DNA from 2 places in the Cupriavidus sp. USMAHM13 genome. Region 2 is predicted to be linked to the other one. Evidence: predicted binding sites of a transcription regulator. Region 2 holds the regulator's gene; the other holds the start of a gene.
What was found. Region 2 encodes FNR, which switches genes on or off when oxygen is low (the NO sensors DNR and NnrR bind a similar motif). Its sites were predicted from a motif close to TTGATNNNNATCAA; they were not measured.
Positions count from the first base shown of each region.

Region 1: the regulator FNR is predicted to act here: its motif matches at 1,296-1,309, upstream of BKK81_RS22445 (universal stress protein).

Region 1 covers NZ_CP017752.1:912,553-919,301, forward strand. The annotation lists gene BKK81_RS22435 (hypothetical protein) at 297-557, shown strand; gene BKK81_RS22440 (BON domain-containing protein) at 586-1,239, opposite strand; gene BKK81_RS22445 (universal stress protein) at 1,391-1,846, shown strand; gene BKK81_RS22450 (thymidine phosphorylase family protein) at 1,877-3,409, shown strand; gene BKK81_RS22455 (hypothetical protein) at 3,498-3,782, opposite strand; gene BKK81_RS22460 (F0F1 ATP synthase subunit gamma) at 3,979-4,857, opposite strand; gene BKK81_RS22465 (F0F1 ATP synthase subunit alpha) at 4,854-6,653, opposite strand; gene BKK81_RS22470 (F0F1 ATP synthase subunit B family protein) at 6,637-6,749, opposite strand, start outside.
Region 2 covers NZ_CP017751.1:3,083,104-3,089,852, reverse strand. The annotation lists gene ccoP (cytochrome-c oxidase, cbb3-type subunit III) at 1-106, shown strand, start outside; gene ccoG (cytochrome c oxidase accessory protein CcoG) at 159-1,628, shown strand; gene BKK81_RS13575 (hypothetical protein) at 1,751-1,969, shown strand; gene BKK81_RS13570 (hypothetical protein) at 1,966-2,211, shown strand; gene fnr (fumarate/nitrate reduction transcriptional regulator Fnr) at 2,287-3,012, opposite strand; gene BKK81_RS13560 (sulfite exporter TauE/SafE family protein) at 3,093-3,851, shown strand; gene scpB (SMC-Scp complex subunit ScpB) at 4,464-5,369, shown strand; gene rluB (23S rRNA pseudouridine(2605) synthase RluB) at 5,374-6,749, shown strand, end outside.

The DNA of each region.
Region 1 (6,749 bases), on a different replicon from region 2:
TGCGCTGCCGTCGGGCAGCGAAGGCGGAGAGCGGAAATCGCGTCGCCATGCGGAATCGTCGCCGGCCGCTGGCCCTTGGGCGGCACTATATTGTCCGCATCGTCGATACAGCGGCGAACGGGATTGGCGTCCCGAACACTTGTGCGTGGAAAGCCGCCGGTTGGCGGCGTTTTGAAGCAGTGCCCGAACCGCACACAGGAGTCCATGTCATGGCTAGTTCACCGCCCTCGGCGCCTCGTTTATCCCACTCCCTGGCGGCCGCCGCAGCCACTTCTCCCTGCTCTTTCCGCGGGGGCGTGCGTGCCGAACAGGTCGGCGCCAGTCTTTATCTGAACACCGAAGTCATCGCGGAAACGCCGCTGAGCCTTGCCGCCGAGAAGGCGGCGCAACTGCACGCGCTGCTGGTCGCAAGCCTGGAGTACGGGGCTGGCTGCGGTGACTTGGGCGGTGACGCACCGGAGGCTGGCATCCAGTCCCGCCTGCTGTCGGTGGCCACCACACTGGCCGGCGAAGTGCTGGCCTTGAGCGAGCTGGCGGCGCGGGATGCGCCGCCCTGAGCGCCGCCCCGCACCGGCCGCCGCGGCCTTACAGCGTGACCTGGATCTGGTTGTGCACCGCGCTCACCCCCGGCGCCGACCACGCCGCCTCGAAGGCGGCCTGGCGTTCGGCCCAGGTGCGCAGCGTGCCGCGCAGCGTCACCACGCCTTCGCTGACTTCCACGCTGACGTGGCCGGCATCGTCGCTGGCCTGCCGTTCGATGGCCTGGCGGATGCGCTGCCTGACGTCGTCGGCGGCCATGGCGGGGCGGACCGCCAGTCCGTTGCTGACGCCGCGCACGCCGAACAGGCCCGCCACCGCCTGTTCGGCGGCCACCCGCTGGTAGTTCCAGTCGACTTCGCCGCGCAGCGTGACCGCGCCGTGCTCCACCATCAGGTGGATGCGGTCGGCAGGCAGTCCGCTCATCCAATCGAGGACATGGCGCGCCGCGCGCGCGATGTCGGCGTCGGTGCGCTGGGCGTCGTCGGGCAGGCGCACATCGAGCTCCACCGCCAGGCCCTTGAGCCCGGTCACGCGCTGCGCGGCTGCCTCGGCCGCGTATTTCTCGGCAAAGGTCGGCAGGTGGCCGCTCAGCGTCACGATGCCGTCCTGCACCTCGACGCCGATGCCGGTGGCGTCGACGGCCGGATCCCAGGCCAGTTCTTCCATCACGTCCTGCTTGAGCTGGATATCGCCCTTCATCTCGGTTCTCCTCGCGGCGGCACACCTGCAGACTAGGCGAGCCGCGCGCGGCGCCCTTGACCCATGTCAACGTGGCGGCATGCGCCTTGGCTAGGCTGGCAGCAGCGGTCCGTCCGGCACGGATCGCCCTGCGCGAGCGCAAGGAGCACCCATGTATCGAACCATCCTCCTGGCGGTGGACGGCAGCCATGCCTCCCGCCTGGCCACGTTCGAGGCGGCGGCACTCGCCCGCGCGATGGCCGCGACCGTGCACGCGGTCTATGTGCTGGATGACCGCGAGCCCCTGCTCGAAGTGGCTTACCTCGACCGTGACGCGCTATGGCGCAGCATGGCCGAGTTCGGACGCGGTGTGCTGCGTGCCACCGGCGACCAGCTCGGCGCGGCGGGTGTCGCCCATACGCTGGCACTGGTCGAGCACTGCGTCGCGCCGGGCCAGGTCGCGCGCACGCTGGTGGCACGCGCCGAGGCCTGCCACGCCGATCTCATCGCGATGGGTACCCATGGGCGTCGCGGCCTGCGCCGTGCGGTGATGGGCAGCGTGGCCCGCGCCGTGCTGCGCGAATGGGCCGGTCCCATGCTGCTCACGCGCAGCAATGCCGATGACTGAGCCGGGCCGGCGCGCCCCGGGGAGACTGCCATGAACGACACGGTCCGCTTCGACAGCCCCTGCGTGCTGGAGCCCCTGCGCTACCGCGCGCTGGATATCGATACCTGGCAGGAGCACGTGATCTACCTGCACCGCGACTGCGCGGTGTGCCGCGCCGAGGGCTTCCGCGCGCAGGCGCGCGTGCAGGTGCAGGTCGGCGCGCGGCGGCTGATCGCCACCGTCAACGTGGTCGGCTCGGGCGTGCTCGGCCGCGCCGAGGCGGCTTTGTCGGCCAGCGCCAGCGGCGCGCTGGAGGCGCGTGCGGGGGATCTGGTCTACGTCACCCACGCGCCCGGGCTGGAATCGCTGCGCTGGGTGCGCGCCAAGGTCTACGGCAACGAACTCGCGGGCGCGCAGCTCGACGCCATCATGCAGGACGTGGCCAGCGGCAGCTACACCGGCGTGCCCATCGCCGCCTTCCTGGCCGCCTGCGCGGGCGGGCGCATGACGGAGCGCGAGACCATCGACCTGACCCGCGCCATGATCGGCACCGGCGAGCGGCTGTCCTGGAATCGGCCCGTGGTGGCCGACAAGCATTGCGTGGGCGGGCTGCCCGGCAACCGCACCTCGCCCATCGTGGTGGCGGTCGCCGCCGCGGCCGGCCTGCTGGTGCCCAAGACCTCCTCGCGCGCGATCACCTCGCCGGCCGGCACCGCCGACACCATGGCGGTGCTGACCCGCGTCGACCTCGATGCCGCCACGCTGCGCCAGGTAGTGGAGCAGGCCGGGGCGTCGCTGGCCTGGGGCGGGGCGCTCGGGCTGAGTCCGGCCGACGACATGCTGATCCAGGTCGAGCGCGCGCTCGACCTGGACAGCGACGCGCAGCTGGTGGCGTCGATCTTGTCGAAAAAGGTGGCCGCGGGCTCCACCCATGTGCTGATCGACGTGCCGGTGGGCCCAACCGCCAAGGTGCGCGAGGAAGCCGACCTGGAGCGCCTGCGCAGTCTGCTGACGCTTGCCGCGCAGGCCCTCGGCGTGCGTGTGCGCATCGTGCGCACCGACGGCACCCAGCCGGTCGGGCGCGGTATCGGGCCGGCGCTGGAGGCGCGTGACGTGCTGGCGGTGCTGCAGGGCGCGCCGTCGGCGCCGCACGACCTGCGCGAGCGCAGCCTGATGCTGGCCGGCGAACTGATGGAGTTCTGCGGGGCCTGCGGCGCCGGCGAGGGGGCGGCGCTGGCCGCGGCGCTGCTGGCCGGCGGTGCCGCCTGGACCCGGTTCCAGGCCATCTGCGAGGCGCAGGGCGGTTTGCGCGCGCCTGGCCGCGCGCTGTTCCTGCGCGATGTACCGGCGCCACGCGACGGCGTGGTGGCCACCATCGACAACCGCCGGCTGGCACGCGCCGCCAGGCTGGCCGGCGCGCCCGAGCGCCAGGTCGCGGGCATCGACCTGCACGTGCGGCTGGGCGACACGGTGCGCGCCGGCCAGCCGCTGCTGACGCTGCATGCGCAGGCCTCGGGCGAACTGGCCTACGCGGGCGGCTTTCTCGCCGCGCATCCGGCCATCATGATCGGCGAGGCCGGCTGATCCGCGCGCCGTGACCGGCACCGGCTGCGATCCAGGTCAAGCGCCGCCCGAGCGCGGCGCGGCGCTGCGTCGGGCCTGCCGCTGGCGCTCAGGCCGGGTGGCCGCCGGAGTCGAAGTCGGGAAATTCGGCGTCGAGCACCTCGAACACCTGGGCCGCGCGGCCGGACAGCAGGCTCGAATCCATGCCGCGCAGCAGGTGCTCGTCGGAGCGCAGCCATTTGTAGGCCAGCCGTACTTCATCGAGGGTCGGTTCGAGAGCAAGGATCTGCGCGATCACTTCGGCCTCGAAGGGGCCGATCACGGCGCGGATCTCAGCGGCGCTGGCGGGGCCCGGCGTGGCCGCGTGCGGCTGGGTGGATGCGGTCTGGGTCATGGTGTGGTCTCCTGGATGCCCCGGGGTGGCGGCGGACGCCGGTGGGCGCGCCGGGCCGCGACGGGTGCGTTGTGATGGTTGCCTGTGATGCTGGCACAGCCGGTGGTGCACATCTTGTCCTGCGTCAAGGCAGCGCGGGTGGCGCGCCTGTGGCCGCAGCGCGGCGGCAGGGGTGGCGGCCCGCGCGGCCCAGGGCTCATGCCTCCTCCCCGGCGCCGGCAGCGCCCAGTTCGATGATCTCGTTGGTGATCTGTTCCTGGCGCTCGCGTCCCGCCTGCATCTCCAGCCGGGCCAGGGTCGCGCGCACGTGGTCGCGCGCCGACAGCATGGTGCGCATGCGTGCTTCGTTCTCGGCGGCGAAGGACTGCAACAGCGCTTCACACAGCTGGGTGTGGATATACGACTCGGCCAGGCGCGCCAGCAGCAGCGGCGCGGGCAGGCTGGCCAGCGGCGGCTGGCGGTGGGCGGGCCGGGTGAAGCGGCCGTAGTCGAAGGGCAGCAGGCGCAGTTCGCGGATGGGCGACGTGGCCGGTGGCGGGCACGCGTGCCAGGCGCTGAGCGCGGCGGGCCGGGCGGCCGCCAGCTGCGGTTCGAGCGCGTGCGCCAGGCGTGTGGCCAGCGCGGCCACGTCGCCCGGGTGGGCGGCCATCGGCGCCGACCAGGCCGGTGCCAGGCCGCGCTCGGCGGCCAGCGCGGCGGCGCGCTGGCCCACGATGTAGTAGACCGTGCCGTGGGCGCCGGCGCCGGCCTGGGCGGTGTCCAGCAGCCGCTCGTTGAAGGTGCCGACGAAGCCCTGGTCGCTGCCGATCACCACGCTGACGCGCGGGGTGGCTGGTGCGGCCGGTGCCTGCCGTGGCGGCTGCGCGGCGGCACCGGCCGGGTCCGCCGCGCCGGCCAGCGCCAGCGCATCGCCGATGGCCTGCGCCAGCATGGCCGCGCAGGCGTGCACGCCGGGCAGGTGGGCGCGCGCCTCGGCCGACCGGCTGGCCGCCATGCCGCGCACGGCGCCGACCACGGCCTCGAGCTGGCGCACGCCCGCGATGCGGGCCTGGAGTTCGCCGCGCCGCGTGCTCATGGCGGGGACCCCGGTGCGCGCTGCGGCGCGGGCTCCGCTGCGGTCGCGGTGGCAGTGCCGGACGCCTCGCTGGCATGCGCCGCCTCGTGCGCCGTGTCCTGTGCCGCCGCTTGTGTCGCCGCTTGTGCCGCCGCTTGTGCCGCCGCTTGTGCCGCCCCCCGAGCGGACTCCTGCGCCATCCCGCGCAGGCAGGCCCGCACCGCCTCCGCCAGCGACGCCTCGGCCTCGGCGCCGAGCGGGCCGCCATCGGGCAGGGCCGCGCCATGTGCCTGCAGCCACGCGGGCAGCCGCGCACGCAGGCGGCCCACGTCCTCGACCGGCAGCCCGTCGAAGGCGCCCGCCGCCAGCGCCGCCAGCAGCGCCACCTGGGACAGCGGCGCCAGCGCGGCGAAGCGGGGCTGGCGCAGCAGCGCGCGGGTGCGTTCGCCGCGCACGATGCGGGCCTTGACGCGCGCATCGGTGAGGCCGCCGAAGCGCGTGAACATCTCCAGTTCCTGGAACTGCGCGTAGTCCAGCCGCAGGCGGCCGGAGACCTGGCGCAGCGCGGCGGGCTGGGCCTTGCCGCCGACGCGGCTGACGCTGAGGCCGATGTCGACCGCCGGGCGCTGGTTGGCTGCGAACAGCTCGCTGCTCATCACCAGCTGGCCGTCGGTGATCGAGATCAGGTTGGTGGGGATGTAGGCGGAGAGGTCGCCCGCCTCGGTCTGCGCGATCGGCAGCGCGGTCAGCGAGCCGCCGCCGAGCGCGGGCGACAGCTTGGCGGCGCGCTCCAGCAGGCGCGCGTGCAGGTAGAAGATGTCGCCAGGGTAGGCTTCGCGTCCCGGCGGCTGGCGCGTCAGCAGCGCCAGTTCGCGGTGGGTGGCGGCGTGCTGGCTGAGATCGTCGATCACCACCAGCACATGTTCGCCGCGGTCGCGGAAGTACTCGCCCATGCTGAAGGCCGCAAACGGCGCGATCCACTGCAGGCCCGGCGCCGCCGCCGCCGAGGCCACCACGAAGATGCAGCGCCCGGCCGCGCCCTGCGCGCGCACGGTCTCGATGGCGCGCTCCACGGCGCCGGCGCGCTGGCCCACCGCGGCATAGATGCAGATGAGCCCGCTGTCCTTCTGGTTGACGATGGCGTCGAGGGCGATGGAGGTCTTGCCGGTGGCGCGGTCGCCGAGAATCAGTTCGCGCTGGCCGAGGCCGATCGGGAACAGCGCGTCGACCAGCAGGATGCCGGTGGCCAGCGGCTGGCTGACCAGGTCGCGCTCGACGATGGCCGGCGCGGCGCGCTCGATCGGCAGGCGCTGCGCGCACTCCGGCGGCGGCAGGCCGTCGAGCGGCCGCCCGAGGGGATCGACCACCCGCCCCAGCAGGGCAGGCCCCACCGGCACGCTGACCACCTCGCCGGTGGCGCTGACGCGGCAGCCGGCGCCCACCGAGCCGTCGTCGTCGAGCAGCACGGCGCCGATGCGGTCCGCGTCGAGGGTCAGCGCCAGGCCATAGCGGTCGCCATCGAAGCGCAGCAGTTCGTCGAGCCGTGCCTGCGGCAGCCCGGCGACCATGGCGATGCCGTCGGCGGCGCGTTCCACCCGCCCCACTTCGCGCGCCAGCGGGCCGAGCTCGGCCCGCGCCAGCGCGCCGCGCGCCTGCGCCAGCCAGGCGCCGGCGCGCGGGTGGCGGTCGTCTGCCGCTCCCGCTGCTCCCGCTGCTTCTGCCGACGGTGCAGATAGTGCAGATTGCGCCGATTCAGCCGGCCCGGCCTGCGGCGGCAGGGGAGCCCCCTCCAGCGGCGGTTCAGGCGGCAGGGACATCGTCGTGCTCCTGGGCGAGGGCGGCGCGCACGCGCGCCAGGTCCTCGCGCACATTGTTGCCGATCACCTGGCGGTCGCTTTCCAGCGCCAGGCCGG
Region 2 (6,749 bases):
CAACAACCATATGCCTGCGCATGAAGAGATCCTGACGCCGGAGCGTATCCGCATGCTGACCGCCTACGTCTGGGGGCTGTCGAACGCGCCGGAGGCGTCACGATGAGGAAAGTGCATCGCGCCGCGCCGCAGGGCGCGTGCGCCGCCGGAGCCAGCCAATGAATGCACCGGAGACGGAACCGCTGGCCCGCAAGGGCGGGCCGGCAACCGCAGCGCCTGCGACCGAGTCGGTCGACGAGGCGTTGTATGAAGTCCGCCGCAAGATCTACCCGCGCTCGGTCAGCGGTGCCTTCTCGAACTGGCGCGTCTGGCTCGTGCTGCTGACGCAGCTGATCTACTACGGTACGCCGTGGCTGCAGTGGAACGGGCGCCAGGCGGTGCTGTTCGACCTGGGCGCGCGCAAGTTCTATATCTTCGGGCTGGTGCTGTGGCCGCAGGACGTGATCTACCTGAGCGTGCTGCTGGTGATCTCGGCGCTGGCCCTGTTCCTGTTCACCGCCATCGCCGGCCGGCTGTTCTGCGGCTATGCCTGTCCGCAGACGGTCTATACCGAAATCTTCATGTGGATCGAGCGGCATGTCGAAGGCGATCGTTTCGCCCGCATCCGCCTCGACGGCGATCCGTGGTCGCTGCGCAAGCTGCGCATCAAGGCGACCAAGCATCTGCTGTGGATCGTGGTGGCGCTGTGGACCGGTTTCACCTTTATTGGCTATTTCGCGCCGATCCGCGAGCTGGGCGGGCAGGTGGCTGCGTTCGCGCTCGGGCCCTGGCAGGCCTTCTGGATGCTGTTCTACGCCTTCGCCACGTGGGGCAACGCGGGCTTCATGCGTGAGCAGGTGTGCAAGTACATGTGTCCCTACGCGCGCTTCCAGAGCGTGATGGTGGACCGCGACACCTTTGTCGTCACCTACGACAGCGGCCGCGGCGACCCGCGCGGCAGCCGCTCGCGCAAGGCCGACCACCGCGCCGCTGGGCTTGGCGACTGCGTCAATTGCAGCATCTGCGTGCAGGTCTGCCCGACCGGCATCGACATCCGCGACGGCTTGCAGTACGAGTGCATCGGCTGCGGCGCCTGCATCGATGCCTGCAACCAGGTGATGGACAAGATGGACTACCCGCGCGGGCTGATCCGCTACACGTCGGAGAACGCGATGCGCAAGGGCTGGTCGGCCCAGGCGACGCGCAAGCGCCTGCTGCGTCCGCGCGTGATGATCTATTCGGCGATCTGGCTGGCACTGCTGGCGGGCTTCGCCATCTCGCTGTCACTGCGCACGCCGCTGAAGGTGGATATCATCCGCGACCGCGGCAGCCTCGGGCGCGAAGTCGAGGGGCGCTGGGTGGAGAACGTCTACCGCCTGCAGTTGATCAATACTAGCGAGGCGCCGATGCAGTTCACCATTCGCGCCGACAGTGCGGAACTCGGCAAGCTGCGCGTGGAGTCCGACGGGGCGACCGGCGAACTCGCACCGACCTCGAACCGCCTGCTGGCCATCCGCGTGCGCGTGCCGCTCGAGCAGGCGCGGCAGGGCACGCACAAGATCCGCGTGACGGTGCAGGGCGGCCAGGAGGAGGGGCATGTCGTCGAGGTGAACCAATCGACTAGTTTCATCGTGCCGCGCGACCTGTAGGGCGTGCGGAGGGGATTGCCGCAGGGCAGACAAGCGGGGCGGCCACGATGCCGCCGTGCGTAACAGCAAGGAGCGAAGCCATGCAAGGACCCGCCCGACAATCATTGACGGACGCCGGCACGATGCAGCAGGCCGTGCGGCCGTGGTGGAAGGAACCCTGGCCCTGGCTGCTGATGAGCGGGCCGCTGGCGGCGATGGCCGCCTGCGGCGTGACCATCTGGCTGGCGATGACGCATCCCGACAAGCCGATCGAGGAGGGCGTCAGCCGGCACGGGCTGGTGGTCGAGCGGCAGGGCGCGGCGCGGGCAGTGTCCGGCGCGACAGCCACGGAGCGGCCATGAGACTGCGCTGGCTGATGTGGGTCCTGTGGCCGGCCTTCCTGGTCGCCGGTGTGGCAACCGCCGCGGTGTTCTCGCTGGTGGATCCAAGCGATCTCAGGCTGTTCGGGCGGCCGGTCGAGGCCTCGCGCGAGGCGGTCTACACCATCGGCTTCCTGCTGGCCTGGCTGCTGTGCTCGCTGTCGAGCGCCCTGACCTTTTATACGATGCCGGTGCGCCTCGGCGATACCGACGAACTGGAGTAGGGGATGCGCGCAGGCCGAAGGGCTGGGCAGAACGGGGCCTGTCGAAGGCGCCGGATGCCTGCGCCCTCGGCTTGGTCAGCAGCTCTTGCCGTAGATCTGCTTGATGCCGGGTACGTCGACCAGCTTGACGTGGCGCTGGCGGATCTGGATCAGCCCGGCCTCGGCGAAGCGCGAGAACAGGCGGCTGACGGTTTCCAGCTTGAGGCCGAGATAACTGCCGATTTCCTCCCGGCTCATGCGCAGCACGAACTCGGTCGACGAGTAGCCGCGCTCCGACAGGCGCTCGGACAGGTTGACCAGGAAGGCGGCCAGGCGCTCCTCGGCGCGCATGGAGCCGAGCGTCAGCAGCATGACCTGGTCCTGCGTGATCTCCTTGCTCATCATGCGCAGGAACTGCTGCTGCAGCGACGGCACGGTGGTCGACAGGGTCTGCAGGTCGTTGAAGCGCATCACGCAGACCTCGGTGTCTTCCAGTGCGGTAGCATCCGACGCGTGCTGCATCTCGCCGAGGCCGTCGAGTCCGACGACTTCGCCCGGCAGGTGGAAGCCGGTGATCTGCGAGCGCCCGTCTTCCATCGTCACGTGTGTCTTCAGGGTGCCGAAGCGCACCGCGTAGACTGCGCTCAGGGGTTCGCCGAGCCGGTAGAGCGTCTCGCCCTTGTGGACTCGCACGCGTTCCTTCACCAGCGAGTCGATCTTTTCGATGTCGTTGCGGTTCATGCCGACCGGCACGCACAGGTGTCCGAGCGAGCAGGACGAGCAACGGGGCGACATCGCGGTGACGGGGATGGAATTGAGCAAGCCGGGGCCTATTGTCGTTGAGCTGCGAGGGCGCAATTTCTGCATTTTACTGTGTGAAGGCATCCGAAGGGGAGCGAAAGTTGACTGCGGCGGTCTTTTTCAGTGTTTTTCTGCTGGCCTTGCTGGGTGGCGTGCACTGCGCAGCCATGTGCGGCGGCATTGCACTGGCGGTCGAGCGGCCGCAGGCGGAAGCGCCGGTCGTCGTGCTGCGCAGGCCGCGGGACTGGTTACGTGAACAGTTATCCATGCATGCGGGGCGGGTGGTGACTTACATGCTGCTCGGTGCCGCGCTGGGCGCGGTCGGCGCCGGTGCCTGGCGAGCCCAATACCTGCCGCTGCAGCGCGGCCTGTTTGCCGCTGGCAGCATGGTCCTGCTGGGCACCGGCCTGTGGCTGCTGGCCGGGCGCGCGCCGCAGTTCGCCGCGCTGGAGCGCTTGGTGGCGCGTGGGGCCGGAGCCCTGGCAGGCCGCCTCCGCGGGCGGCGCGCCGGTGCCCCGTCCGCCCCGATTCAGGTCCGCCCGCGCTTGCTCAGGCGTTTCGGCATCGGTCTGGCGTGGGGGCTGGTGCCGTGCGGCATGGTTTACGGTGCGCTCACCCTATCGTTGCTTGCCGGCAACGCGTTGTCGGGGGCCTTGCTGATGGGGGTATTCGGTCTCGGGACCTTGCCCAACCTGCTGATGTTGTCCGGCCTGTCCGGCGCGTTGCGCGGCTGGTCGCGCCGGCCCTGGGTGCGCGTCGGTGCCGGCGTGGCAGTGATGGGGTTTGGTGCGGCCGGGCTTGTGCGGGCGGCGATGTTGCCGCACACGCTCGCCGCACACGGCTTCTGTGTGGTGTTCTGAAGGGGGCTCTTCTGTTTTGGTGATGCGTGAGGCACTTTGTCGGGTGTGCCGAAGGCGCCGCGCTGGTGATGGGCGGTTGCAGCGCCGGGCCGGAATGCCCTACAATCGGCAGCATTGCAGTATCTATCGCGCTGGCGCTGCCGCGCGCATGGCCGGGCAACTCGAACGGCCGTCCTGAGGCCAGTCCGGGCAGAATGTTGCTGACGGACGTAGCCACCTCGCAGCAAGCCATGCCGGTTGACAAGATCTCCGGTTCAAAAGACCGGCTGGGCGTTGCGCGACGGGAGGTGCGCAACACCGTGCGGATGACTGCATCGTTCTTGCGGCGGAAGGGGTTGGACCCGTTCGCGCCGATCCGCCGCTCCAGAAGGGCGGTGCAACGCAAGAGGCCTTTCGGCCGGCGCTGAGGCCGGCAGCAGGGCAATTCTCCGCCGGACTGACCCGGCAACCCGAAGCAGAATAAGATGGGCGCGCGGCTTTCATGCGGACGGCATGCCGGCCGGCCGCGCAATGAGATGGCGATGGCGCTTCGGCCTCGCTGGATCCGAAATCCCCGAATCCTCCGGCGGTCCGCCGGGGGCAGGTGCAAAGACAGGCTGCACACATCCGTATATGAATACCCAAGAGGCGAAAATCGTCCTCGAGACTGCGTTGATCTGCGCGCAGGAGCCCTTGCGCGTGGCGGAACTGCGACGGTTGTTCGCCGATGAGGTGGCTGCCGACACCATCCGCGTGCTGCTGGACGAGTTACGTCTGGATTGGCGTGATCGGGGCGTGGAACTGGTGGCGCTGGCCAGTGGCTGGCGTTTCCAGAGCCGGCCCGGCATGCGCGAATACCTCGATCGCCTGAATCCGGAGAAGCCGCCGAAATACTCGCGCGCGGTGATGGAGACGCTGGCGATCATCGCGTACCGGCAGCCGGTAACCCGCGGCGACATCGAAGAGATCCGCGGGGTGACCGTCAGCACGGAGGTGATCAAGCGGCTCGAGGACCGCGAATGGATCGAAGTGATCGGCCATCGCGATGTGCCAGGGCGGCCCGCGCTGTACGCGACCACCAAGGCTTTCCTCGATGATCTCGGCTTGCGTACCCTGGACGAGTTGCCCCAGCTGGAGGATGCGCAAGCGCAGATCCAGGCGGCCTTGCTGGACCAGCAGGCCATTGACTTCGAGTCGCTTGGCCAGGCCGGCGTGCCCGCCGGGCAGGATGCGGAGGGGCAATTGGCCCTGGATGGCATGACGGTCGCCGAGGCCGGCCGTGTCGCCGGCGGCCTGGCGCCGGCGACGCTTACCGAGGCGATCATCGAAGCCGCACCTGGGCAGGTTCCCGCCGGGTTTGACGCCGTTCCCCAGGCTGTGCGGCAGATACCTGAGCCAGCCAGCCATGCCGCCGAGGCGTCCGCGCGGACGCCGGCCGACGGCGTACCCGATACCGAGACCGCATCCGCCCAGCCGGCCGATGCTCTCACGCCGGCAGACGGCGAGCGCGATGCGCGCGACGAGCGCCTGCCTAACTGAACCCATGCAACATCCGATTGTGAATACTTTGTCCGATTCTGTAGAGCAAGACGTCCGCCACGCGGATGCGCCGGGCAGCGATGCCGGCAGTGCGGCCGAGTCCGGCGCATCTCCCGAGGGCGGCGCACGCCGCAAGGGCCTGCGGCGCGGCTTGCGCAATCTGGTGGCGAGCCGCCGCCAGGCGGCGCAGGATCGAGAGGCCGGCCGTGGCGCGGCGCCCGAAGGCGGCGATGCCGCGCCTGGCGAGGCTGCGCCGGCGGCGTCGGCTCAAGGCGGCAAGTCGGCAGGGCGCAGCCGCGGCAAGCGCAAGGCTGCAGCGGTTGACGCGGAAGCCGAGGCCATCCGTGCCGAAGCGGCACAGGCTGCGCCGGGCCAGGACGGGCAGCCGGTGCCGGCCGCGCCGGGTGGCCGCGAAGGTGGTGCGCGCAAGCGCAGGCCGGGACAAGGCCAGCAGGGGCGGGCGGCAAAGCCGGCCGGCGAGTCGGCCAAGGCCGGCGGCCGCCCGCAGGCCAAGGGCAAGGCCACGCAGCCGCGTCAGGGCGCGCCCAAGGGTGCTGGCAGCCCCGACGATCTGTTCCGCTTCGTGATCTCGGACCAGTTCGACCAGGAAGAGACCGTGGTGCCGCGCACCAAGGCGAAGCCGGTGCGCGAACTGTCGGCCGACGATGATGCGCCCAAGCTGCACAAAGTGCTGGCCGATGGCGGGCTGGGTTCGCGCCGCGAGATGGAAGAACTGATCCTGCAGGGGCGCGTGTCGGTCAATGGCCTGCCGGCCCATATCGGCCAGCGCATCCTGCCGACCGACCAGGTCCGCGTCAATGGCAAGCTGATTGCCCGCAAGATTTCGAGCAAGCCGCCGCGCGTGCTGCTCTACCACAAGCCGTCCGGCGAGATCGTCAGTCAGTCGGATCCGGAAGGCCGCCCGACCGTGTTCGACAACCTGCCGCGCATGAAGACCGGCAAGTGGGTCGCGGTCGGCCGCCTGGACTTCAACACGGAAGGCCTGCTGATCTTCACCACCTCCGGGGACATCGCCAACCGCTTCATGCATCCGCGCTACGGCGTCGAGCGCGAGTACGCGGTGCGCACGCTGGGTGAGCTGGCCGAGTCCGATCGCCAGCGGCTGCTGCACGGCATCCAGCTCGACGACGGTGAGGCGAGCTTCCTGCGCATCGCTGATGGCGGCGGCGAGGGCATCAACCGCTGGTACCACGTGGCCCTGACCGAGGGGCGCAACCGCGAGGTGCGCCGCATGTTCGAGGCGGTGGGGCTGACGGTGTCGCGCCTGATCCGCACGCGCTACGGACAGTTCCTGCTGCCGCGCGGACTCAAGCGCGGTCGCTGGCACGAGCTGGAGGCCGAAGAGGTACGCGCGCTGAT